4 regions of the Bacillus spongicola genome follow, and region 1 is predicted to be linked to each of the others. Evidence: predicted binding sites of a transcription regulator. Region 1 holds the regulator's gene; each other region holds the start of a gene.
The links. The regulator LexA, encoded in region 1, represses DNA repair genes until DNA is damaged. The targets are predictions, from matches to a motif close to CGAACATATGTTCG.
Positions count from the first base shown of each region.

Region 2: recA (recombinase RecA) is a predicted target of LexA. The motif match lies at 3,383-3,396, and genes of this name have one in related genera.
Region 3: parE (DNA topoisomerase IV subunit B) is a predicted target of LexA. The motif match lies at 4,473-4,486, and genes of this name have one in related genera.
Region 4: pcrA (DNA helicase PcrA) is a predicted target of LexA. The motif match lies at 3,590-3,603, and genes of this name have one in related genera.

Region 1 covers NZ_JAYKTS010000020.1:52,471-58,785, reverse strand. The annotation lists gene tkt (transketolase) at 1-1,941, opposite strand, end outside; gene U8D43_RS13860 (DUF896 domain-containing protein) at 2,151-2,384, opposite strand; gene U8D43_RS13855 (YneB family resolvase-like protein) at 2,466-3,116, opposite strand; gene yneA (cell division suppressor protein YneA) at 3,124-3,459, opposite strand; gene lexA (transcriptional repressor LexA) at 3,613-4,233, shown strand; gene U8D43_RS13840 (hypothetical protein) at 4,623-4,904, shown strand; gene tnpA (IS200/IS605 family transposase) at 5,370-5,801, opposite strand.
Region 2 covers NZ_JAYKTS010000047.1:8,000-14,314, reverse strand. The annotation lists gene U8D43_RS19670 (TIGR00282 family metallophosphoesterase) at 1-170, opposite strand, end outside; gene rny (ribonuclease Y) at 447-2,012, opposite strand; gene recA (recombinase RecA) at 2,243-3,268, opposite strand; gene U8D43_RS19655 (competence/damage-inducible protein A) at 4,276-5,514, opposite strand; gene pgsA (CDP-diacylglycerol--glycerol-3-phosphate 3-phosphatidyltransferase) at 5,538-6,116, opposite strand; gene U8D43_RS19645 (helix-turn-helix domain-containing protein) at 6,175-6,315, opposite strand, start outside.
Region 3 covers NZ_JAYKTS010000001.1:101,633-107,947, reverse strand. The annotation lists gene parC (DNA topoisomerase IV subunit A) at 1-2,430, opposite strand, end outside; gene parE (DNA topoisomerase IV subunit B) at 2,434-4,404, opposite strand; gene U8D43_RS00470 (CoA-binding protein) at 4,653-5,060, opposite strand; gene U8D43_RS00465 (ABC transporter substrate-binding protein) at 5,081-5,980, opposite strand; gene U8D43_RS00460 (ABC transporter permease) at 5,993-6,315, opposite strand, start outside.
Region 4 covers NZ_JAYKTS010000003.1:22,825-29,139, reverse strand. The annotation lists gene ligA (NAD-dependent DNA ligase LigA) at 1-1,338, opposite strand, end outside; gene pcrA (DNA helicase PcrA) at 1,355-3,568, opposite strand; gene pcrB (heptaprenylglyceryl phosphate synthase) at 3,733-4,428, opposite strand; gene U8D43_RS02630 (YerC/YecD family TrpR-related protein) at 5,025-5,321, opposite strand; gene U8D43_RS02625 (DUF3048 domain-containing protein) at 5,377-6,315, opposite strand, start outside.

The DNA of each region.
Region 1 (6,315 bases):
AATTTTACCTTCTGGAGCAGATGCACCAAAGCCATTGATAGCTAAAATGTCTCCTTCGTCTCCAACATAGCGATCCCAACCAAGTGGAGCTGCCATTTCTATTGCTAAACGTTTTTTTATTGTTTTTGGTATAACCGAATTTTTATATTCGGCTGATTGTTCTTCAAAACGATCCCATGCAGGCATGCTCACTACAGAAACATCGATACCTTCTTTTAAGAGTACTTGTTGTGCTTCAACTGCTAACCCTACTTCAGATCCAGCAGCTAAAAGAAGAGCGTCTGCTTCAGCTTTATCACTTGGTGAAATCACATAGGCTCCTTTTTCTACTCCTTCTTTCGCCCCTTTAATCGAACCTGGAATGGTCGGTAAGTTTTGACGAGTCAATACAAGAAGTGAAGGTTTGTTTTTAGATGTCATTGCCGCTTTCCATGCAGCAGCTGTTTCGTTGCTGTCCGCTGGGCGAATGACGGATAAGTTCGGCATCGCTCGTAAAGATGGTAATTGCTCAACAGGTTCGTGAGTTGGACCATCTTCTCCAACTGCAATACTATCATGAGTAAAGACGTATGTGACTGGTAATCCCATAAGCGCTGAAAGACGAATCGCAGGTCGTACATAATCACTAAACACGAAGAATGTTCCACCAAAGACATTCACTCCACCGTGTAGAGCCATACCATTTAAAGCGGCACCCATCGCAAATTCACGGACACCAAACCAAATATTTCTACCTTCATAAGATTCTGGTGTAAAGTCTTTCACATCTTTAATCATCGTTTTATTTGATCCGGCTAAATCAGCTGATCCACCAATAAAACTAGGTACTTTTTGCGCAATTGCGTTTAATACTTCACCTGAAGAAGCACGGCTTGCAAGACTAGTTCCTTCTTTATAAACCGGGATCAACTCATCCCAATCCTCTGGGAGCTCTCCAGAAATGGCTGCTTCAAATTGTTTCGCTAATTCAGGGTGAGTTTCTTTATACTGAGCGTATAAATCATTCCATTTTTGCTCAGTTTGCTTCCCTCTTTGAACAATTTTTTCTTCAAATCGATTGTATACTCCATCTGGCACGTGGAATTCTTGTTCGAAATCCCACTCATAAGATTTTTTCGTTAATGTACGTTCATCTCCACCAAGAGGAGCACCATGAACACCAGAAGTACCAGCGCGATTAGGAGACCCAAAACCGATTACTGTTTTAACCTCAATAAGGGTAGGACGGTCTAAGTCAAGACGAGCTTCTTCAATCGCTTTAGAAATTTCATCTAGATCCGTGCCATTTTCAACACGTAAATATTGCCAACCGTATGCCTTAAAACGACCTTCAATACTTTCAGAGAATGAGCGATCTAGATCTCCATCTAATGAAATGTCATTTGAATCATACAGGACGATTAAACGACCAAGCTTTAAGTGAGCTGCTAATGATGAAGCTTCAGCTGACACTCCTTCCATTAGGTCACCATCGCCACAAATCGAATATGTATAATGGTCGACAAGGTTAAATTGATCTTTATTATAAACACCTGCTAGATGACGCTCAGCCATAGCCATCCCAACAGCCATTGCAATTCCTTGCCCAAGTGGTCCTGTTGTTGCTTCCACTCCTACAGTATGACCATATTCTGGGTGTCCAGGTGTTTTGCTTCCCCATTGGCGAAAGTTTTTGATTTCTTCCATTGGCAAGCCATAGCCAGACAAGTGCAGCATACTATATAAAAGCATAGATCCATGTCCCGCAGATAAAACGAAGCGGTCCCGATTAAACCATTCAGGATTTTTTGGATTATGATTCATAAATTCAGTCCATAAAGAATAGGCCATCGGCGCAGCGCCCATTGGCATTCCTGGGTGTCCTGAATTCGCTTTTTCAATTGCATCAATTGAAAGAGTTCTAATTGTATTTACAGCTAATAAATCCATTTGATCAAACATAAAAATTTACATCCTTTCTCGTCATAATTTGACTCATTCTTAATATTAATCGTCTTTTCAAGTTTATACAACAACAATGAATTCATTGTAACAATTTTGATGAATAATTCTTCACATTATTTGCATTAAGTGACCAAATCATCCGCTCGTTTATCAAATATTGCTTTCCCACATAAAAACAAACAAAAAACCAAGAATTGATTCTTGGTTTAATGCATTTTTTTCTTATCTAGTCGATCTTTTACTTTTTGCGGAGTGACGTCATTTCCATTGGGATCGATCACTCTTGTATTCTCTATGGTAGATTTCATTGAATTACGGAAATTTGATAAATATTCCTGCCTTAGATCTTGGCGCTCAATGGTTTCTTCAACTGATAATGTACCAGCTTTCGCTATTTTAGAAAGCTGATTTAATCGAGCGAGTTTATCCGGATTTAACATGATAAGCTCCCCTTTCTTGTTGTTTTAAACGTCTATCATTTGTATTGATATGTTACAAGATAGTGTTCAAAATAACAAGTATCATGCTTCTTCTCGTTTTTTCATAAACTCTTGATATCTTCTATGAACCGTAGCTTTCGATACATTGAAACCAAATCCTCTTAATGTTGCAGCAATTTCAGAGAATGTTAAATCATTTTTACGCAATCGGACAATTTCTTCAATCGGTACTTCTTTTCGTTCTCTTCCTTCAATATTCCCTTTATTCTTTAAATTGTTTTCAGGTTTAAATCCGTTATCAACTGCTCTAATCATGCCACGCTTGATTTTCAGGTTATGAATTTTCCGTTGATGTTCCTCAACCATGCTCACAATTTGAAGAACCATTGAATCTGACTCTGATAATTGAAGCTCTCCTTTATGAGAAATACTATAAAGCTTTATCTCCTCTTTCAATAAACAATGGATCAAAGCAATTTTTGCGTTTCCTCTACCGATTCTCGTTTCATCTTGAATTAAAATGGCTTCGATATTATGAACTTTTATTTCATCTAAAAGTTCAAAAATTCCTTCTCGGTCTAAATCATAGCCGCTTGCTTGATCTTTTATCACAGAATGAATATCGAATCCCCATTGACTGGCTAGTTTCGTTAATTCTTCTTCCTGTCGTTTTAGTGACGTTTCTTGGGTTTCCTTTTTCGTGCTAACGCGACAGTAAATGATGCATTTCATATTGAAATTATTCTCCTTTTAACGCATATTGTGGTGTATTAAGATCCATTTGTTTTATCTCTTCGAACTTAACAGGGATATAAATGGACTCACCAGCGATTAGGTCATAGTTCTTCATCTCATTTTGATCAGAAACCCATCGAATAAAATCACTCTTATTCATCCCATGAAGTTTTTGATATTGATCTGCTATCGTCCATAGCGAGTCGCCTTTTTCAACTGTAATATGTAAATAAGAACTTGTGTCAGTTTCTTCTAACTGGTTTAACATAACCAAACCTGAAATAAATGTCAAAATCATTAATAACACTACAAAATTATTATTTTTTAGGAAAGTAATCATCTTCATCGCTCCTATCGAATGTTTGTTCGTATTAATTACATTATAATAGGAACGAATGTTCGTTGTCAACTAAAACTAGAACTTATGTTTGTATCTAACAAAAAATAATGATATAATAAGTTTAAGAGATTGAAGAGATTTGAGGTGCAGATAATGACAAAACTATCAAAAAGGCAACAAGATATTCTTGAATTTATTAAGCAAGAAGTAAAAGTAAAAGGCTATCCACCTTCTGTAAGAGAAATCGGCGAAGCGGTAGGATTAGCATCTAGTTCTACTGTTCATGGACATTTAGCACGATTAGAAAGCAAAGGTTTGATCCGCAGGGACCCAACTAAACCCCGTGCAATCGAAATTTTAGATTTAGAGGTGGATCAAATCCCACGACAACGTGTTGTCAATGTACCAATGGTAGGTAAAGTTACCGCTGGTATTCCAATTACAGCGATTGAAAACGTTGAAGAGTACTTTCCTTTGCCCGAAAGGTTAGCTCCTGCAGATGAACCGGTCTTCATGCTTGAAATTATGGGAGACAGTATGATCGATGCTGGGATCTTAGACGGTGACTACGTGATTGTTCGTCAACAGCAAACAGCCAACAATGGAGAGATTGTCGTTGCGATGACTGATGAAGATGAAGCAACCTGTAAACGTTTTTTCAAAGAAACAAACTTTATCCGCTTACAACCTGAAAATCCTACGATGCAACCCATCATTCTCCAAAGTGTAAGTATACTAGGAAAAGTGATTGGTGTTTACCGTCAAGTTCATTAAACCTTGCATCTGCAAGGTTTTTTTCTTTTTCACTTGGGCTCTTTTTATACGAAAATGGGTTTTGATGCTGATTTTGGCACAAAAAAGCACCCTCCTAAACTGGCTAACCCATTTTTTTGAAAAGTAGACAGAATTCTTTTTTGTTGCTTTCTTTCTTTTTACCTGCACTTTCATAAAGTTTATAGTGAAAGTGTACACAGTCTTAACAATGCATAATTCCGCTAGAGGCACCGCCGGAAATGGTTGTCAACTTGTCTCTCTTTCAGGTGCTAAGATCATCTTAGTACCTACTTTATCATCGTTGACTGAAAGGATTAAGATTTAACCACTACACCCCCATTTCCATCTATTGCGGTGTCTGAGAAGGACATGGGGGTTTCGTATTCATTGTGGCTATTTCAGCTAATTTTAAATTAAATCCTTCATTTTGTTTTTTTATTCATCAAAATGAGTATCCCTTTTGCTCAGAATTTTGTAAGGATGTCCAAATAGATGTCCAGATTGTTGACGAAAGCAATGCTAGTCTAGTACTTGAAGAAGTTTACTATGAACAAGTTTATTTAATCGCTTTAATAAAAGTTTTTCACTTTATCGAACTTGTAGTGAATCCGTTAGCACAGCTAAAAAACTCTTATCAAGTCACACTTGGAATCGTAATGGAAATCCGATAGCTGCACCATCATTCACAGAAATGGTACATGACTCCAATTGGATTAACTTTGTTCAAAAAAGAAGACAAATTCAATTATTTCTATGATTTACTTCAGGTAGCGATTCGTTATTTTGATAGATACTGCTGACAATGTTACCAAGACTCAAGTAAGATAGGTTTGAGTTACTTGTGAGAAAGGAAAGTATGATCCTTCTGAATATGAATTGAAAGAAGTAAAACTTTGATTGTACATCCTCCCTTTAAGAGACAGATGGATAGTCTATTTCTTTCAACCTATGGACTTAATGCGAATGAAAATCTACGAGAAATAGGACCTTATATAAGCCTTTAATAATTTGTATACTTAAACGACCACCCGCTAAAGCAGGTGGATTTAGACATAAATGTCACCGACTAAAGTCGCAATTCAAGACTCAAGTCTTCTCAAAGTACCTAAGCTGAAGCATACTGAATTTGACTAAACTCACTCCTCAATCTTGAATATATCGTCTTTTCCATCACCAAACTGGTTGGCTATATAGTTTCGAATGATTTCTTCTGTTACCGTTCCAACTGTTGCGCAGAAATATCCTCTCGCCCATAGATGTTGTCCCCAAAATCTCTTCTTTAATTCAGGAAACTCATCCTGGAGGAGTCTTGATGATCGTCCTTTCAAGTACTGCATTATTTTACTTGGTGCTAGGCTTGGAGGACAAGATAGCAATAAGTGGATATGATCTTTCCCCACACTCCCTTGCAAAATCGTGATTCCTCTTGCTTCGCAGCCTTGCCTTATTAATTCTCTTGTTCTTTTGGCAATTGGTCCATGTAGAACTTTATATCTATATTTCGTAACCCATATAACATGATATTTTATATCAAATACCGCATGACTACTTTTTTGATAACCGTCTATACTCTCACCTCTATCGTAAGTATGGACATTTAAAGACAAGGCTAAAAGCGGATACCGTCTAAAGACGGTGGAGTTAGACCACGCATTTGTAAATTAAAAAATTGGAGCGGAAGGCACTCGACTCCTGCGGGATTAGCGGGACAGGTGAGACCCCACAGGCGCGTTCTTCCGCCGAGGAGGCTCACCGCCCGCCCCGCGGAAAGCGAGTGCCTGGAGCGGAAATCTATAACCTAGTTTGAAATTGAAAGTTCAACGATATTGCAAGTCAGTAAGAGAATCTTATATCAACTGAAACAGTGAGTCTTTCTGAGCTAACGGCATACTCATTTTCATCAATAATAGACGAAAAAATGCCCGGTGCAAAGCAATTTAACAGCTGATAGACTGGTTCGAATAGTAGCAATCTTAGCGAAAACAGACTTCTGTAAAAATCATTAGAGGTCCACTGTGTTCACCCAACGAATTGAAAATAATGCAAAAATACCCCCGAAGACAATCTTTGTCGCAAAATAAG
Region 2 (6,315 bases), on a different contig from region 1:
TCAAGAAATTTACGATATATTTTATCGGTAATCCCTCGGCCTCCGGCGGCGTTTTCACCATTTACAATCGTAAAATGTGGTCGATATTTTTCTTTTAATTTTGGAAGATACGTCTCAATCATCTCTCGACCAGGTGATCCGACGACATCTCCGATAAATAATAGTTGCATAGAAAAGCCCTCTCTATTTTAAAGTTCTCGACTATTTTACCATAATTCTATGTTTTGACACCAATGCGATTCATTGCACTTGCATTCCTCATTTATGCAAGTGAACCAATAGTGATTAATTGTTACTCATCATAATCTAAAATGAAAGAAAGCATTTTAAGCAAAATATCACTTTGGAAATTCTCGCTACTCTCCAGAAATATCACTACAGCCTATTTTCTATTAGACCGTCATTAACAACAAAAAACTGTTAGAGTTTTCACTCTAACAGTTTTTTTATTTTGCATATTCTACTGCTCTTGTTTCACGAATAACGGTTACCTTAATATGCCCTGGATAATCTAATTCTTCTTCAATTCGCTTTCTAATATCTCTTGCTAATCGATGTGCATCTAAATCATCAATGCTTTCTGGGCGAACCATGATTCGAACCTCACGGCCGGCCTGTATGGCAAATGATTTTTCAACACCTTCATAGGATTCAGAAATATCTTCAAGCTTCTCTAGGCGTCGAATATAGTTTTCCAACGTTTCGCTTCTTGCTCCTGGGCGTGCTGCAGATAAGGCATCAGCAGCAGCTACTAGAACAGCGATAACTGAGGTTGGATCCGTATCCCCGTGATGAGAAGCAATTGAATTGATAACAACAGGGTGCTCTTTGTACTTAGTTGCTAACTCTACACCGATCTCTACATGGCTTCCTTCAACCTCATGATCAATGGCTTTTCCAATATCATGAAGTAATCCAGCACGACGAGCGAGATTCTCATCTTCGCCTAATTCCGCCGCAAGTAATCCAGATAAGAAAGCTACTTCCACTGAATGTTTTAGCACGTTTTGACCGTAGCTTGTACGATACTTCAGTCGACCTAGGATCTTAATCAAATCTGGGTGTAGCCCGTGAACTCCCACTTCAAATGTGGTTTGTTCCCCTACTTCGCGAATGTATTCATCCACTTCACGTCTTGATTTTTCAACCATCTCTTCAATACGAGCAGGATGAATCCTTCCGTCTTGAACAAGTTTTTCAAGTGCAATTCGGGCGGTTTCACGACGGATCGGGTCAAATCCTGATAAAATAACGGCTTCCGGTGTGTCATCAATGATTAGATCAATACCTGTAAGCGTTTCAAGTGTACGAATATTTCGACCTTCACGACCGATAATCCTACCCTTCATCTCATCATTAGGTAGATTGACTACCGAAACTGTTGTTTCTGCAACATGTTCTGCTGCACAACGTTGGATCGCTAGAGAAAGAATTTCTTTAGCCTTCTTATCTCCATCTTCCTTAGCACGATTTTCATACTCTTTTACCATAATAGCAATATCATGGGAAAGCTCGCTTTCTACACGATCTAGAATGATTGATCTTGCTTCGTCCCTTGTTAGACCTGAGATACGTTCAAGTTCTGTTTGTTGGGATCGTATCATCTCGTCCACTTTGCTTTCCGTCTCTTCAATATGTTGTTGTCTGTTTATCAGAGTATCCTCTTTACGCTCTAAAGTCGTCTCACGTTTTGAAAGGGATTCGTCTTTTCGATCAAGATTCTCCTCTTTATGCATTAACCGATTTTCCTGTTTTTGCAATTCATTTCTTCGTTCACGAAGTTCACGTTCTGTCTCAGTTCGAAGCTTATGATTTTCATCTTTTGCCTCTAACAGCGCTTCCTTTTTAAGTGCTTCCGCTTCTCGCTTGGCATCTTCAAAAATTTGCTCTGCAGCATGTTTTGCCCCTGAAATTTTAGCTTCCGCAATCGATTTACGTATAAAATAGCCAACAACTACACCTACGATTAGGCCAAGCAAAATGGAGATGATGAATATAATTGGATTGTCCATCATTTCACCTCCTCTTGCTATGAACTTTAACTCATGTTTTTAACATGTCGGCTGCTACATTGGTTCATATTTTTCAATATACAGCTCTAATTTTTTCAAATACTCATTGAAAAATTTAAAAATTATACAAGTTAATTTTAAGTGCGCAGATTTTTATTGTCAAGGGGTACGCAATGATAAAGGAAATCTATTCCACGAAAAGGCCCAGCTCCAAGCTGGGCCTTCCGAAATTAAATGTCCAATTCGTCCTGGCCTTCATCGGTCACTGAAGCGTCTAAGCCATAGTGGTCACGAATCTTCATCATAATTTCATGACGAATTTCTGGGTTTTCTTTTAAAAATTGCTTGGCATTTTCTCGTCCTTGCCCTAAACGTTCTTCGTTATACGAATACCAAGAACCACTTTTTTGAACGATTTCTAACTCTGAGCCTAAATCGATAATTTCGCCTTCTTTTGATATCCCTTCACCATACATGATATCCACTTCGGCTAAGCGAAACGGCGGAGCTACTTTGTTTTTCACGACTTTGATTCGTGTTTTATTCCCGACCATTTCATTACCTTGTTTCAAGGTTTCTCCACGACGAACTTCTAAACGAACAGAAGAATAGAATTTCAGTGCACGACCTCCTGGTGTCACTTCAGGATTACCAAACATCACACCGACTTTTTCACGAATCTGGTTAATAAAAATCGCAATAGTATTCGATTTATTAATCGCACCAGAAAGCTTACGCAGAGCTTGTGACATTAAACGAGCTTGTAAACCTACGTGAGCGTCTCCCATTTCGCCTTCAATCTCTGCCTTAGGTACAAGAGCAGCAACAGAGTCAATGACTAAAATGTCTACTGCACCACTACGTACAAGGGCTTCAGCGATTTCAAGCGCTTGTTCTCCTGTATCAGGTTGAGATAATAGAAGTTCATCAATATTGACGCCCAATTTTTGTGCATAAACTGGATCTAAAGCATGTTCTGCATCGATAAAAGCAGCTTGACCACCTTGAGCTTGTACTTCAGCAATCGCATGAAGGGCAACCGTTGTTTTACCTGAACTTTCAGGACCGTATGTTTCAATAATTCGACCTCGAGGGTACCCACCTATCCCTAACGCTGCATCCAATGCTAGTGAACCACTTGGAAATGTAGAAATTCGACGTTCTGCTTGCTCTCCAAGTTTCATAATGGATCCTTTACCAAATTGCTTTTCTATTTGTTTTAGCGCCATATCTAAGGCCGCTTTACGATCACTCATACATATTTCCTCCTCTATACTCTCATTCTATTTCTTCGTTATATTAGATAAACTATCTAATTCAAAACCTTTCTCTACTATAAACCACTTTTAAACATTTGCCAAGTAAAAAGACGAATAAATGTTCGCTTTTTGCTGTAATAAATCCCCAATTATTATCCCGTCAATTCCCTCACTACTTCATGTAAAAGACAGTCTCGACAAACATTTTTGTTTTTTAGTACGCCCTTTGTCTGAAAAAAATAATATATAATCATCGCTAAATTAATTAGCTTGGGGGAAATAAATCAGTCTCAAACCATTATTGAGCTTGAAATGAATTTTTTTCATGGTAGATGGTGGCGGTGAGATCGCCGCCATGAAATCTTTCGTATATATTGTTGCTATTGATCCCTCTTTTTGGGTAAGCATCTACATTTGCAGAATAAACATTCAAATAATTACAAAAACAGTGACTTGAAACCAGTCTATATCATAGTTTTGAGACAGCTTCGAAAACAACAAAACCTCCTATTCTACTAGCATACTAAATAAGAATTAAAATCGTAATCTAATACTACTGAATAAATAATAGAGGATCCTTAACAACATGAAAATCACAAAACTATTCTTAATTGGTTCATAGTACATTACAATGGGGTAATCTTTTTTTGGCTTTATATGGAGGGGTGGGCGAGATATCCTGTCACAAATAAAAAACATTTCGCTTTGAAGTCAAGCTTCTTATTGCATGTCCATCAATGCTACTCTCCACAAAAAGTGCGAATAGCCATATTTTTTTGAACAAAATTACACCTAAAATGAAAAATTCCTTCAGACGATACTGGCCTGAAGCACGCAGTTTACTAGTCTCCTGGTTGATCTTCTTCAAAGGAATTTTCATCTAGTTGTTCACCTTATATTTCGCATTATTGAATGACTGAGATTGATAAGTCTATATTAACAGAATTGTTTAACACAGCTAATTCAATAAAGCCCATTTCTGTCCTAAGAAATGGGTTCACAGATTATTTTTGTAATTGTTTCAATAAATAGTAGCATCCATATTTTACAGCACGCATTCGAATTGATTCACGATTCCCAGCAAGCTGAAGCGAATAGACGTTCGTTTTTTGTCCTTTGATGGCTAAACCGATATAGACAGTCCCCACTTCTTTCCCTTCACTTGAATTTGGTCCCGCGACACCCGTAAAGCTAATTCCTAGATCACTGTTCATTTTGTTACGTATATTTCCTGCAAGTTCAGCAGCACATTCGCCACTTACCGCTCCTTTTGAGGACAGCGTTTCTGTAGAAACATCTAAAAAATTTTGCTTCGCATCATTGGAATAACAAACGATTCCACCAAGAAAGCTTGCGCTAATCCCTGCATATGAGGTAAGGGCTGAACTAAACATACCACCTGTTAAACTTTCAGCTGTCGCAATTGTTTTCCCTTGCTTCTTTAAGAAATGGACAACTTCATTCATCAGAGAAGTATCATTGTACCCATATAAGTATTCACCTACACGCTCTGTGATCCGAGCTTCTATTCCCTGCAAGAGCTTATCCGCTTCGATCACATTCGTATGTTTGGCAGTCAATCGTAGTGTCACTTCCCCGTCATCAGCTAAAGGTGCAACAGTCGGATTGGTTTGGGTATCAATAATATCCATGATATCTGTCTCCAACTGTGACTCACCTATCCCAAAAAAACGTAACACTCTCGATTTAATGACTTGTTTTTCATTTGTTTCAGCCATCAAAATAGGTCGGGCATATAAATTAAACATAGGCTCTAATTCCCTAGGTGGACCTGGCAACAGCATGTATTGATGGTTCTTCCCTTTGTAGAACATACCTGGGGCCATACCAAAATCATTCGGTAATACACGCGACTGTTGAAGAATAAGTGCTTGCTTACGATTATTTTCTGACATCGTTTTATTCACTTTTTGGTAGTACCCTTGAATCCGTTCCATTGCTTCCTCGTTGTATTCTAACTCAACACCTAGATGATCAGCGATCGTTTCCTTTGTTAAATCATCTTTAGTCGGACCGAGCCCACCCGTGAAAAGTATGAGCGATGCACGAGATTCCGCAATTTCAATTGCATTTTTAAGTCGGTCTTTGTTATCTCCTACAACCGTATGATGAAAAACGGATATCCCAATATCCGCTAATTCATTTGATAAATATTTCGCATTAGTGTTAACAATTTGTCCAAGAAGGAGTTCCGATCCGATCGCAATTATTTCAGCATGCATATTATTCACCCTCCTGTACTAGGCTATTTTGAATTTTTAAAAGCCGCTCTATTTTTATAAAAATAATCCCAGCCAGACCAAATCGTAAAGAATAAAGCAACCCACAGGGCAATCGTTGCAAATGGTATTGAGATACTTTGAAAAAGAATATTATGCAATAGCAGTGCGGAAATAGCGACGATTTGAGCCCATGTTTTAATTTTACCTAACTGATTTGCTGCAACGACCTCACCTGTACCTGCTAAAACAAGGCGCAAGCCCGTTACCGCAAATTCTCTAGAAATGATCAAGATGACAATCCAAGTTGAAGCTAATTCAAGATCCACTAACACGATAAAAGCGGCTGAAACAAGAAGTTTGTCTGCTAACGGGTCTAAAAATTTACCTAGATTTGTAACCATATTATATTTTCTTGCATAATAACCATCTACCCAATCGGTTGTAGAAGCGATAATAAAAATAATAGCCGATACGAAATGAGCTATTGGCATCGTGGTACCCAGTACAGTAATGTCACCCCACCCAAACGGAACGAGCATAAAAATTAAAAAAACTGGGATCATAAATATTCTAGAAATGGTAATTTTATTCGGTAGATTCATGTTTTTCCCTCCAAGATTCAATGAGTACATAAGCAAAAATAGTCACCCGTAAAGATGACTATTCTGCCGGACTGTTTTGGATAATAAATTTTTGCGAAACATCTTCAAGCTCAAACTTTACGGGTTCACCGTTTAGTTTCATCGTAACGTCAAGTATTCTGCCGATTTTAATTAACGCTTGTTCATTTCCCTTAAGGTC
Region 3 (6,315 bases), on a different contig from region 1:
ATGTTCACCGGGATTTAATTTAATCCAAGATTCGATCGTTTTGCCAGCATCGTCTTCATCAAGAACAAAAGACCCGTTGCTGTAGCGGTCGTTGTTTCTCAGTTCAGACATCCTTATTTCTTCTATGATGCCCTTGGTAGTTGCGATGCACACGGTGTCGCCTAGATGAACGAGTTGCACCCCCGTTATGCGATGCGGATTCGCTTTCAATTCTCGTAGCATGATGAGTCCACGTTTTGCTCGAGTCGATTTTTCAAATTCAGCTAACTTCATTTTCTTAACCGCTCCACGCTGTGTGACAATAAATATTGAAGGGGTATCATCCTTCGATATCATCTTCCCGGCGACAACGAAATCATCTTCTTTTAAATTAATTCCTTTTACCCCCGCTGCACGAGGTCCTACAGTGGTGATTTCTTCCTCTGAGAACCAAAGCCCATATCCATTCTGGGTAGCTAAGAATATATCCTCCTCACCTGTTGTAACGTGCACGTCAATAACTTCATCATCACCCTTTAAATTAATCGCAACAAGGGGTTTTGAGTAGCGTTGTGCTTGGTAAGAGCTTAATTCTGTTTTCTTGGTCATTCCGTTTTTCGTGACGAATAATAAAAAGTGTGGCGTGTTAAAATCTTTTACCGGAATAGCTTTCACAATCTGTTCATCTCGGTCGATGCTAATGAGACTTGCTACGTGTTGGCCGAGGTCTTTCCAGCGAATATCAGGTAATTCATGGACTGGAAAGAAGAGGTAATTACCTTTATTCGTGAATACAAGAAGTTTATTCGTTGTATTGATTTCGAATTGAGTCAATAAGCGGTCAGCTTCCTTCATCGCCAAGTCTTGTCCATTTGAAGCGGCATAGGAACGGAGACTAGTACGCTTGATATACCCTTCCTTTGTAATAGAAACCATAACATCCTCAGATGCTACGAGGACTTCTAAGTTAATTTTCAGTTCTTCAATTTCAGCTTGAATTTTGGTTCGACGTTCATCATTAAATTTCTTTTTGATCGCTCTTAATTCACTTTTGATCACCGAAGCCAATTTTTTCTCGCTTTGAAGAATTGTTGAAAGCTCTTCGATAATTTTTGCAAGTTCATCTGCCTCTTGTTGGAGAGCCGTGATATCAGTATTTGTTAATCGATAAAGTTGTAAAGAAACAATGGCTTCAGATTGTGCTTCCGTAAAGTCAAATTGTAATTGAAGGTTGTTCTTTGCATCTTTTTTATCTTTAGAAGCCCGAATTGTGGTGATGACTTCATCTAAAATCGATAAGGCTTTCATTAGGCCTGCTACAATGTGATCGCGGTCTTTCGCTTTTTGTAAATCATGCTGAGATCGTTTAGTGACCACTTCTTTTTGGTGGGCAATATAGGCATCTAATAGTTCTCTCAGCCCCATTAACATCGGGCGGCGTTTATGAATGGCTACCATGTTAAAATTGTACGCTATTTGCAAATCCGTGTTTTTATAGAGGTAATTGAGGACTCCAGTCGCATCCGCTTCACGTTTTAGTTCGACTACGATTCGAAGTCCAGTTCGGTCCGTCTCATCTCGGACCTCTGCCATGCCTTCTACTTTGCGGTCGACACGGTACTCATCGATTCTTTTTACGAGATTGGCTTTGTTTACTTCAAAGGGAATTTCTGTAATCACAATTTGTTGTTTTCCACCTCGCATATCTTCAATAGCGGCTTTTCCACGAATGATAAACTTTCCTTTCCCTGTTTCATACGCTTTTTTAATTCCGTCTGTTCCCTGAATGATGCCACCGGTTGGAAAGTCAGGGCCTGATATAACCTTCATTAACTCGTCCACCGTACAGAAGGGGTTGTCCATTCTCATAATGGCTCCGTCAATGACCTCCCCCAGTTGGTGAGGAGGGATATCGGTTGCATAACCTGCCGAGATTCCGGTCGATCCATTTACCAATAAGTTCGGGAAACGCGCAGGAAGAACAGTCGGCTCTTTTGCGGTATCATCGAAATTCGGAATAAATTCTACGGTGTCTTTTTCAATGTCTCGTAGAAGTTCCGTTGAAATGGCAGATAAACGCGCTTCTGTATAACGCATGGCTGCGGGTGGATCCCCGTCAATACTTCCGTTATTACCGTGCATTTCAACTAAGTATTTACGTACTTTCCAGTCTTGGCTCATTCGAACCATAGCATCATAGACAGATGTATCTCCATGAGGATGGTAATTACCAATAACGTTTCCGACCGTTTTGGCAGATTTTCGGAAGCCTTTTTCATGTGTATTGCCTTCAAAATGCATGGCATAAAGAATTCTTCGCTGAACCGGTTTCAATCCGTCTCGAGCATCAGGTAAAGCTCGATCTTGAATAATATATTTACTATAACGCCCAAACCGGTCGCCAAGCACTTCCTCTAGCGGCATGTCTTGATATATCTCTTGTTGTGACATGTTCTATTCCTCCTCTGCGACCGTAACTGTTTCATTTTCTAATATACTTGCATCATCTTCTAAACCAAAAGCTACATTGCTTTCGATCCATTTCCGTCGCGGTTCAACTTTATCACCCATCAAGGTGGTTATCCGTTTTTCAGCACGGGCTGCATCGTCAATTCTGACTCGAATTAAGGTTCGTGTAGATGGATCCATGGTGGTTTCCCATAATTGATCGGCGTTCATCTCACCTAGTCCTTTATATCGCTGAATGATATAACCACGTCCGACTTTCTTTATGGCTGATTGCAACTCATCTTCGGTCCAGGCATATTCAATAATTTCTTTTTTTCCGGTTCCTTTACTAACTTTAAATAAAGGTGGAAGTGCGATAAAGATTTTTCCTGCTTCTAATAAAGGTCTCATATATTTATAAAAAAAGGTGAGCAATAACACTTGTATATGAGCACCATCTGTATCGGCATCTGTCATAATGACAATTTTATCGTAATTCGTATCTTCTAAATTAAAATCATGTCCAACACCCGCACCAATAGCATGAATAATCGTGTTAATCTCTTCATTTTTGAAAATATCTTGGAGCTTGGCTTTTTCCGTATTGATAACTTTTCCACGTAGAGGCAAAATGGCTTGGAATTTTCGGTCTCTTCCTTGTTTGGCTGAGCCTCCGGCGGAATCACCTTCAACTAAATATAATTCATTTCGCTGAGGATTACGAGATTGGGCTGGTGTAAGCTTTCCTGATAACACCGTTTCCGAGCGCTTCCGTTTCTTTCCGCTTCTAGCTTCTTCCCGTGCTTTTCGTGCAGCTTCTCTTGCTTGTGCCGCTTTGACCGATTTCTTAATTAGCAAGTTACTCATATCTGGATTTTCTTCTAAGAAATATTGCAAATGCTCACTCACTACAGCGTCAACGGCTGATCGTGCTTCACTTGTCCCAAGCTTCCCTTTTGTTTGTCCCTCAAATTGAAGGAGTTCTTCTGGAATTCGAACAGAAATTACGGCAGCAAGTCCTTCACGGATATCGGCACCTTCTAAGTTTTTATCACGGTCTTTCAGCAAACTGACTTTTCGTGCGTATTCGTTGATAACCCTAGTCATCGCCGCTTTTGCTCCAGATTCATGAGTTCCACCATCTTTGGTTCGAACATTATTAACAAACGAAAGAACATTTTCAGAGAATCCATCATTAAACTGGAAAGCATAATCGACTTCAATATTAATGTTCTCTCCTTCAAATGAGACAACTGGATGTAACGAATCTTTGCCTTCATTTAAATATTGAACGAATGCTTCAATGCCATTCTCATAGTGAAATACCTCTTGAGCAGTGTGTCGTTCATCGATGATTTCAATTTTTAACCCCTTTAAAAGGAAAGCAGATTCCCGGAGCCTTTCACAAAGAGTATCGTAATTATAAGTGGTTGTACTAAAGATGATTGGATCGGGTTTAAAGTGGAGAGTTGTCCCCGATTGTTTAGCCTTCCCGATTTTTTCGAGCGTAGTAACTGGCTTTCCTCCATGTTCAAATCGCTGTTCATATTGAAAGCCATCTCTTTGGATGGTCACGGTTAACCATTCAGATAATGCATTCACAACTGAGGCACCGACTCCGTGCAGACCTCCACTTGTTTTATAGCCACCCTGGCCAAATTTCCCGCCCGCGTGAAGGACAGTTAAAATTATTTCAGGTGTTGGTTTGCCCATTTTATGCATTCCAGTCGGCATTCCTCGACCATCATCTTTTACGGAAATACTATTATCTTTATGTATGATGACACGTATGTGATTCCCGTGTCCGGCAAGTGCTTCGTCAACTGAATTATCTACAATTTCATACACAAGATGGTGAAGTCCTCTTGTATCAGTTGACCCTATATACATTCCTGGTCTTTTTCTGACAGCTTCTAAGCCTTCAAGCACTTGTATGGCATCATCATTATAATCCATGGTTTCTTTTTCTTTGGCCACGAACATTCCCCTTTCAACCTTCTCTGGTGTGCAGTTTAGTTAGCGTAAAGTATAAAAAGTACAATATAAGAACAATTGTTCGCTAACTCATCTTACCATAAAATCTGCAACGGTCTATGCTTTATTTTACTGCTTTATTTGAATTTGGCAAATGCAATTTCTTTAATAGCATGGACTTTACATTCCTTTTTTAATAAAAATACACAAAAAAAACAAGGGATAGAATCCACATTCCCTTGTTTTTTTCTTCATTTTGTAAGTGCATGCTCCACTTTAATACAGCGGTCCATAATAACGGTATACCCTTTTTTGGATAAAAACTGATAGGCTTCTTCATTCATCACACCTAACTGTGACCAAAATACATCTGCCTCAATTTCGTCAAATTCTTTTGCAAGTTGAGGTAAATACTCAGAACGACGGAAAATATTGACGATGTCCACTGGATGAGTAAGTTCTTTTAAGGAGGAAAGGCTTTTCTCACCTAGAACTTTGTCGACCATCGGATTGACGGGGATGATTGTATAGCCCGCTTTTTGCATGGCTTCTGAAATCATATATGACGTACGTTCTGGGTTGTCACTTAGCCCAACAACCGCAATTGTTTTCGCCTTTTGTAAAATCGTTTTTATCTCATCTCTTGAAGGATTCTCCATCATCGTCTCACTCCTGTTTTTTATTCTTTTATTAGTCCTTTATTGGTAAGAAACGCTTTTGCTACAGATTCATAGGTTTCTTTATCTAAATCGACTTTTGCATTCATTTCACGCATATCCTCTTCCGAAATCTGACCCGCTAAGTCATTCAGTAAATCTTCTAACTCAGGATAGGCTTCTAATGTTTCTTCTCTCACGACCGGTGCAGCATAGTACGGAGGAAATAACCCTTTGTCATCTTTTGTTGATATTAAGTCATAGCGATCGATTCGGGCGTCCGTCGTAAAGGCAGTAATGACATCGACATCGCCATTTTTTACTGCTTCGTACATGATATTCGGGTCAAAACTCTCTGTATCTTTAAAATCGAAGCCGTAATGGTTCACTAATGCGTCATATCCGTCTGTTCGCTCATAAAACGGATGAGGAGCACCAAATGTCAATTCGCTTGAAAAGTTAACGAGATCCGAATACGTATCAGCATCTATGTTTTCATCTTTTCGGTATGCAAGAGTGTAGGTATTTTCAAATCCTAGTGGCTTTAACCATTTTGCCTTAAATTTATCTTGATAGCCTTCATTTACACGCTTCAGAACATCTTCTGCTGTTTCGCCTTCCTCGGTCGTTTCCTTCAATACCGCTTCAAGACCTGTACCTGTGTATTCTACATATACGTCAATATCCCCTTTTTCTAGAGCAGGAGTTAGTACTGCAACTTCCCCTAAACCATCTTGTAGGTCCACTTTATAGTCAGAATTCCCTTCAATATATTGAGCGAGAATATGAGATAAAATGTATTGTTCTGTCCAATTTTTCCCTGATACAACAATGGGATCTTTTTCATCACCTTCTCCATTTCCACAACCTGCTAGAAAGATCATGACAAATACAGAGATGACAGCAATAATTTGTTTTTTCATCCAAGACACTCCTTAAATATTTTTATTTTTTAGCCCTTTTGGTGTTGCGGATTTTTCTAACATCTTTAAGATGAAATCAAAGAAAATCGCAAGTAAAGCAGCAGGTAGAGCTCCTGCTAGCACCAAGTAATTATTCCATGAAGTTAAACCACGATAAATAAGTTCTCCTAAGCCACCAGCACCGACAAACGTTGCGAGGGTGGCGACTCCAACAGTTAAAACAGTGGCTGTTCGCACGCCGGCCATGACAAAAGGTAATGCAAGTGGTAGCTCAATTTTCCTTAAAATTTGCATTCCTGTCATTCCCATCCCTCTGCCGGCTTCAATTATAGCTT
Region 4 (6,315 bases), on a different contig from region 1:
GATATTCATAGCATTACGTGAAACAAAATGAATGAGTCCCTCACGAATTTGCGCTGGACATTTTGGATTAATGCACCGAAGTGCGACCTCTTCTTCTATTCGCACGAGCTCACTTTCGCACTCAGGGCAATGAGTAGGCATATGGTACTCTTGTTCCTCTCCTGAGCGTCGATCCAAGAGGACATTGACAACTTCAGGAATGATATCGCCTGCTTTTTTTACCACAACATGGTCACCAATGCGAATATCCTTCTCTCGAATTAAATCCTCATTATGAAGGGAAGCACGTGAAACAGTAGTTCCCGCTACCTTTACAGGATCCAAAATTGCTGTTGGGGTTATCGCACCTGTCCTTCCGACACTTAGCTCGATATCCCGTAATACCGTGATAACCTCTTCCGCCGGAAATTTAAACGCAACGGCCCAGCGCGGACTTTTCGCCGTAAAGCCCAACTCTTCTTGCTGAGCGAGAGAATCCACTTTGATGACGATTCCGTCAATATCATACGCTAAATGTGGTCTTTTTTCTTCCCACTGTGACACATATTGAATGACTTCGTCTATATCTTCACTTATTTGACGCTCTTTATTGGTTTTAAAGGAGAATTCATCTAGTAGATTCAAGGCTTCACTATGACTTGTTATTCCGGTTTCTCCTGAATCTGCGATACTATAAAGAAAGACATCTAAGTTACGAGAAGCTGCAATCTTAGGATCTAATTGACGAAGAGATCCAGCTGCAGCATTACGCGGGTTAGCAAATGGCTCTTCTCCATTCTCATTCTTAAGTTTATTCACATTATCAAAGGATTTCTTTGGCATAAACGCTTCTCCGCGCACTTCCATTGTGAGCGGTTCTTCTATTCGTAAAGGAATAGAGCGAATTGTTCTCAAGTTAGCGGTAATGTCTTCACCGACCGAGCCGTCTCCACGTGTAGCTCCTTGTACAAAATAACCATTTTCATACCGGAGGGAGACGGCGAGGCCGTCGATTTTCAGCTCACAGACGTAGCGAAAATCTTCCCCAACATTCTCTCGCACCTTGCGATCAAAATCCCGTAAATCTTCTTCATTAAATGCATTGCCAAGACTAAGCATCGGCGTGCGGTGTTCCACTTTTTGAAATCCTTCTAAAACAGCTCCCCCTACACGCTGTGTTGGGGAATCTGAAGTAAGTAAATCTGGATATGTTTCTTCAATTGACACTAGTTCTTTCAATAATTGATCATATTCTTGGTCGTCCACTGAAGGAGTATCTTTTACATGATATTCATAATTATAGTGATTTAATAACTCTTGTAACTTTTTTGCACGTAATTCTGCTGTTTGATGGTCCACTTAAAACAGCTCCTTCTTATACTTTTTGAACCGGAGCGAATTTCGCCAGCAATCGCTTGATGCCTACAGGACTTGGAAAAGCGATATCTAATTCCATAGAATCACCCTGGCCTTTCACACTAACGACCGTTCCCGTTCCCCATTTTTTATGCTCAGCTTTATCGCCCACTTGCCAACCGACTTTTTCTCCACCTGTTGTGTTTTGTACCGGGCGGCTCACCGGCTGCCTGCGAGGCTGATTCGCTCTTCCTTGGAAAAGAGAACCACCTGAGATAGGCTTCTCTTTGCCTACCTCTTCAAGTAAATCGCTTGGGATTTCACTTATAAATCGTGAAACAGGATTCATATTCGTTCGGCCGTATAGAGTTCGCATCTGAGCATTCGTAATAAAAAGCTCTTCTTCTGCCCGTGTAATTCCTACATAAGCTAAACGTCTCTCTTCTTCCATCTCATCTTCTTCCATCAGGGACCGGCTGTGAGGGAATACTCCTTCTTCCATTCCCATTAAGAAGACAACTGGAAACTCTAGACCCTTTGCAGAGTGGAGAGTCATCAAGACAACTGCATCTTGGACTTTCTCTTCTTTATCTAGCGAATCAATATCGGCAACTAAAGCTAAATCCGTTAAAAAGGCTACCAGACTCTTATCCTCACTACTCTCTTCAAAGCTTTTGGTAACAGATAAAAACTCGTCGATATTTTCTAAACGACTTTGTGATTCAATTGATTTTTCTGCTTTTAACATTTCTCGATAACCAGCTTTTTCGAGCACTTCTTCAACAAGCTCCGTTACCGACAAGTATTCCTGCATTTGCGTGTACTTATGAATCAACTCTCTAAATTGAAGAACACCACTCGTAATTTTTGGACTTAATCCAATGAAGTCAGCCTCAGCCAATGCTTGAAACATGGATAAGTCATTTGTTTGTGCATACCGAGCAATTTTGTCTATGGAGCCCGATCCAATCCCCCTTTTAGGGACATTAATGATTCGTTGTAAGCTAATATCATCATCTGGATTCGAAACTAATCGTAAATAAGCTAAAATATCTTTAATTTCTTTACGATCGTAGAACTTGGTTCCACCGACAATTGTATACTCAATATTTGACTTTAATAGTACTTCCTCCATTACCCTTGACTGAGCATTGGTCCGGTACAAAATCGCAAATTGAGAATACTTCCGTTTACCTCCATCAACCAATTCTTTAATTTTCCCTGCAACAAACTGAGCTTCACTTTGCTGATTATCCGCACGGAAATAGGCAATTTTTTCACCTTCTGTATTTTCAGTCCATAAGTTTTTCGGCTTACGGTTTAGGTTTTTCTCAATTACATTATTTGCGGCAAGCAAAATCCGTTTTGTCGACCGATAGTTTTGTTCAAGGAAAATCGAACGCGCTCTCGGGTAATCTTTTTCAAAGGATAAAATATTGGCAATATCCGCACCGCGCCACCGATAAATTGATTGATCTGAGTCCCCAACCACACAGAGATTCTGAAAACGAGACGCCAATAATTTTACGAGCATATATTGTGCCCGGTTTGTATCTTGATACTCATCAACATGAATGTATTGAAATTTACGTTGGTAAAATTCCAGCACCTCTGGAACTCGTTGAAATAAGTTAATCGTCGTCATAATTAGGTCATCAAAATCCAATGCCTGATTTTTCTTTAGGCGCTTCTCGTACTCTGTATACACATCGCTCGCTACTTGATCAAAATAGCTACCAGCTTGTTTGCTATATTCTTCTGCTTTCATTAGTTCATTTTTAGCAGATGAAATCATCCCCAGTAGGGCGCGCGGATCAAATTTCTTCGGGTCAATGTTCTTCTCTTTTAAAATCGATTTCACCACGGACTGCTGATCAGACGAATCTAAAATCGTAAAATTTCTACTAAAACCTATTCGATCAATGTCGCGACGTAAGATACGCACACACATGGAGTGAAAGGTCGAAATCCACACGTCTTCTCCAGCTCCACCTAGTATTCTGTTCACACGTTCTTTCATTTCACGAGCGGCCTTATTCGTAAATGTAATCGCTAATATATTGTAAGGACTAACTCGCTTTTCCACCATTAAATACGCAATGCGATGAGTTAACACACGTGTTTTTCCCGATCCAGCTCCTGCCATGATAAGAAGTGGACCATCTGTTGCTTGTACAGCTTCTTTTTGCGGAGGATTCATCCCGGTTAATAATTTCTCAGATAAATATTGCATCTCGTTTCCACCACCATCTTTAGAACGTTTGTTCTTATTATATCGTATTTCACGAATAAAAGCGAAAAGCGCCCGACTGTCGGCGACACGCATAAGCACAACCAGCTGAAGCTAAACACCAAAACCATTGTTAAAATTCACACGTTTTTTCCTTTTTAAAAAACTTATCTTGTTGTTTGTTTGACGGCTTCTACCGTTTTTAAAGCTTCCTTTAAATTATCATATATCACATTTCCCACGACAACGACATCCGATACGCCTGCCATCTCTGCGGCTTGCTCTGCAGACTGAATGCCGCCACCGTAGAATAACGTTGTTTCTTCTAATACACTACTTACTTTCTTTACTAGACTAGAATCACCGTATTGACCACTATATTCTAAGTAAAAAATGGGCAAATGAAACATTTTTTCTGCCATTCTTGCATATGCGACCACATCTTCGGTCTCAATATCGGCATTTGCATCTGTTAACAAAGCTGCTTTACATTCGGAATTTAAGATACAGTAGCCCTCGATGAGGATTTCATCCCAGTTCATGATATCACCGTACTCTTTTACCGCTTCATGATGTAAGCCGGTTAGCCATTGGGAACTGTTACTATTTAGCACAGTCGGAATAAAATACAAATCAAATCCTGGTGTTAGTGATTCTAAGTTAGATACTTCTAATATACAAGGTACGGTGAACCGACGAATTCTTGCCATTAAATCTAGCACAAGATCGAGAGTAACTCCGTCTGTTCCTCCCACTAATATCGCATCTGTTCCCGATTCACAAATTTTTTCTAAGTTCTTATCAGAAATCGGTTTATTTGGATCTAATTTATATACATGACGCCACATACGTACATCATACATCTTGTACCCTCCATTCACTTGTCCATTTCTCCATTATAGCATGTGACAAAGTGAGCTAAAAGAAAAGCATTGAAGTTCACCCCCCAATATTTACCCATTGTTTGTTATCGTAATTTGGAAAAAGCAGGACTTTTCAACAAGAATATTTTTTTGATATTAAACGGCCTCTTCTCGGCATAGATTCAAAACTTTATTATTCGAAGGAGGGTGAAAAATGAAAAAACAAAGCACCAAAAACCATATCATCTGCACTACCTTATCTAACTTTAGGATTCCCCTTTCCATTCTCCTCCTTGTATTTATAGATGGAATTTGTGCACAGCTTCATCCTTTTATTAGTGGTCTATTCGTTAGCTCCCTGATTCTGGTCCACTTAAGCCTATCTCCTTTTAAAAAGCTGTTTTCACAAAGTTTATTGCTTTTCGAATCAGTCTATACACGTTGATATAGCTTCGTTTCGGGGCATTTTTTCATCAATTTGTGATAAAAAGCACTGCTAAAGTGGAGGATTCCATCGATATTTCATGGTAAACGAAAAGGTCCTTATTTGATTAATCAACAAAAAAAATCCACCTGATAAAAGATGGATTTTTTGTTTAATCTTCTTTCTTAATGCGGTCTAATGCCATTTCATAGGCATCATTACCGTAATTTAAACAGCGCTTTACACGAGAAATAGTGGCTGTGCTTGCCCCTGTCTCTGTTTCTATTTTATGATACGTTTTGCCTTCTCGAAGCATACGTGCCACTTCAAGCCTTTGTGCTAATGATTGTATTTCATTCACAGTACATAGGTCATCGAAGAAAAGATAGCTTTCCTCTAGGTTTTTGAGAGATAAGATCGATAGAAATAATTGATCGAGTTCTTTCCCTCTTAGTTTATCAATTTGCATTGTTTAGACTCCTTTTGCGATTAGATGAAACAAATTTACAGCTAAGAACAGTTCCTTAATAAGAAACCATTTCTGATATGCCCGGATTGGTCGGAATAATGGATATCCATGTTTTTCCTGGAACTAGTTTTGCTTGCTCTTCTCCATTATACGGTACAATTTGTCCATTTTCATACTTCCATGTAACTTCTAGTTTTTGGCTATTTTGAAAAAGTAAGGCTTTTCCTCCTCCTGTAAGGTTTAACTCGCGTCTACCTACAGAATCTATGATCTTGTGAGGCACTTCAACAACTAATACATTGCTTAATTTCACCTCGGAATTGCTTTCAAGGTCAAAGGTCTTCTCTCCTTTAACCGATCGTTCATACTTCCCAGATTCATATTGATAGGTAGCAGTATATGATGGATTGTGATAATAGTTTACCGTAAAAGAAGAAACATTTCCCGTTTTTGTCTCCTCATCGTTTGAAAAAAACGCATAACTTGCTGGTGCACCTTCCATATTGTAGCCTAGTTTATTTGCGCCCTGCATAATATTTTTAAAAGTAATATATGAGTTATGAGGGGCTACACGAGATTCTGCACGATGAAACAAAGACCCATCATACTGGATTCCGTTAAGGTGATCAATTTCGCCTCCGAATAACATTTCTTGCGCTTCTGGCGAATATCCATGAGCAATATAGATGCTCTGATAACTATTAGCAATATCAATAAAATAACCGCGTGCACTCCGTACAGGTCCAACTACAGTAGGGTAGTTGCTTTGGTATACTGCTAATAATCTAGTAATTTCCCCTTCTGCTAACAATTCATAAATTACATCTGCTTGAGACAATCCAGATTGCGGCCTTGCTTTCGGATGATTATTAACCGTAACTGTTATGGCTCTATTTGATGATGGAGTTTCTGTTTTTACTCCCGTTAAAGGATAGGTATAACTTACCGTTTCCTTTTCTTCTACATCATTCTTCGTGATGCTGGTGTTTTGTTC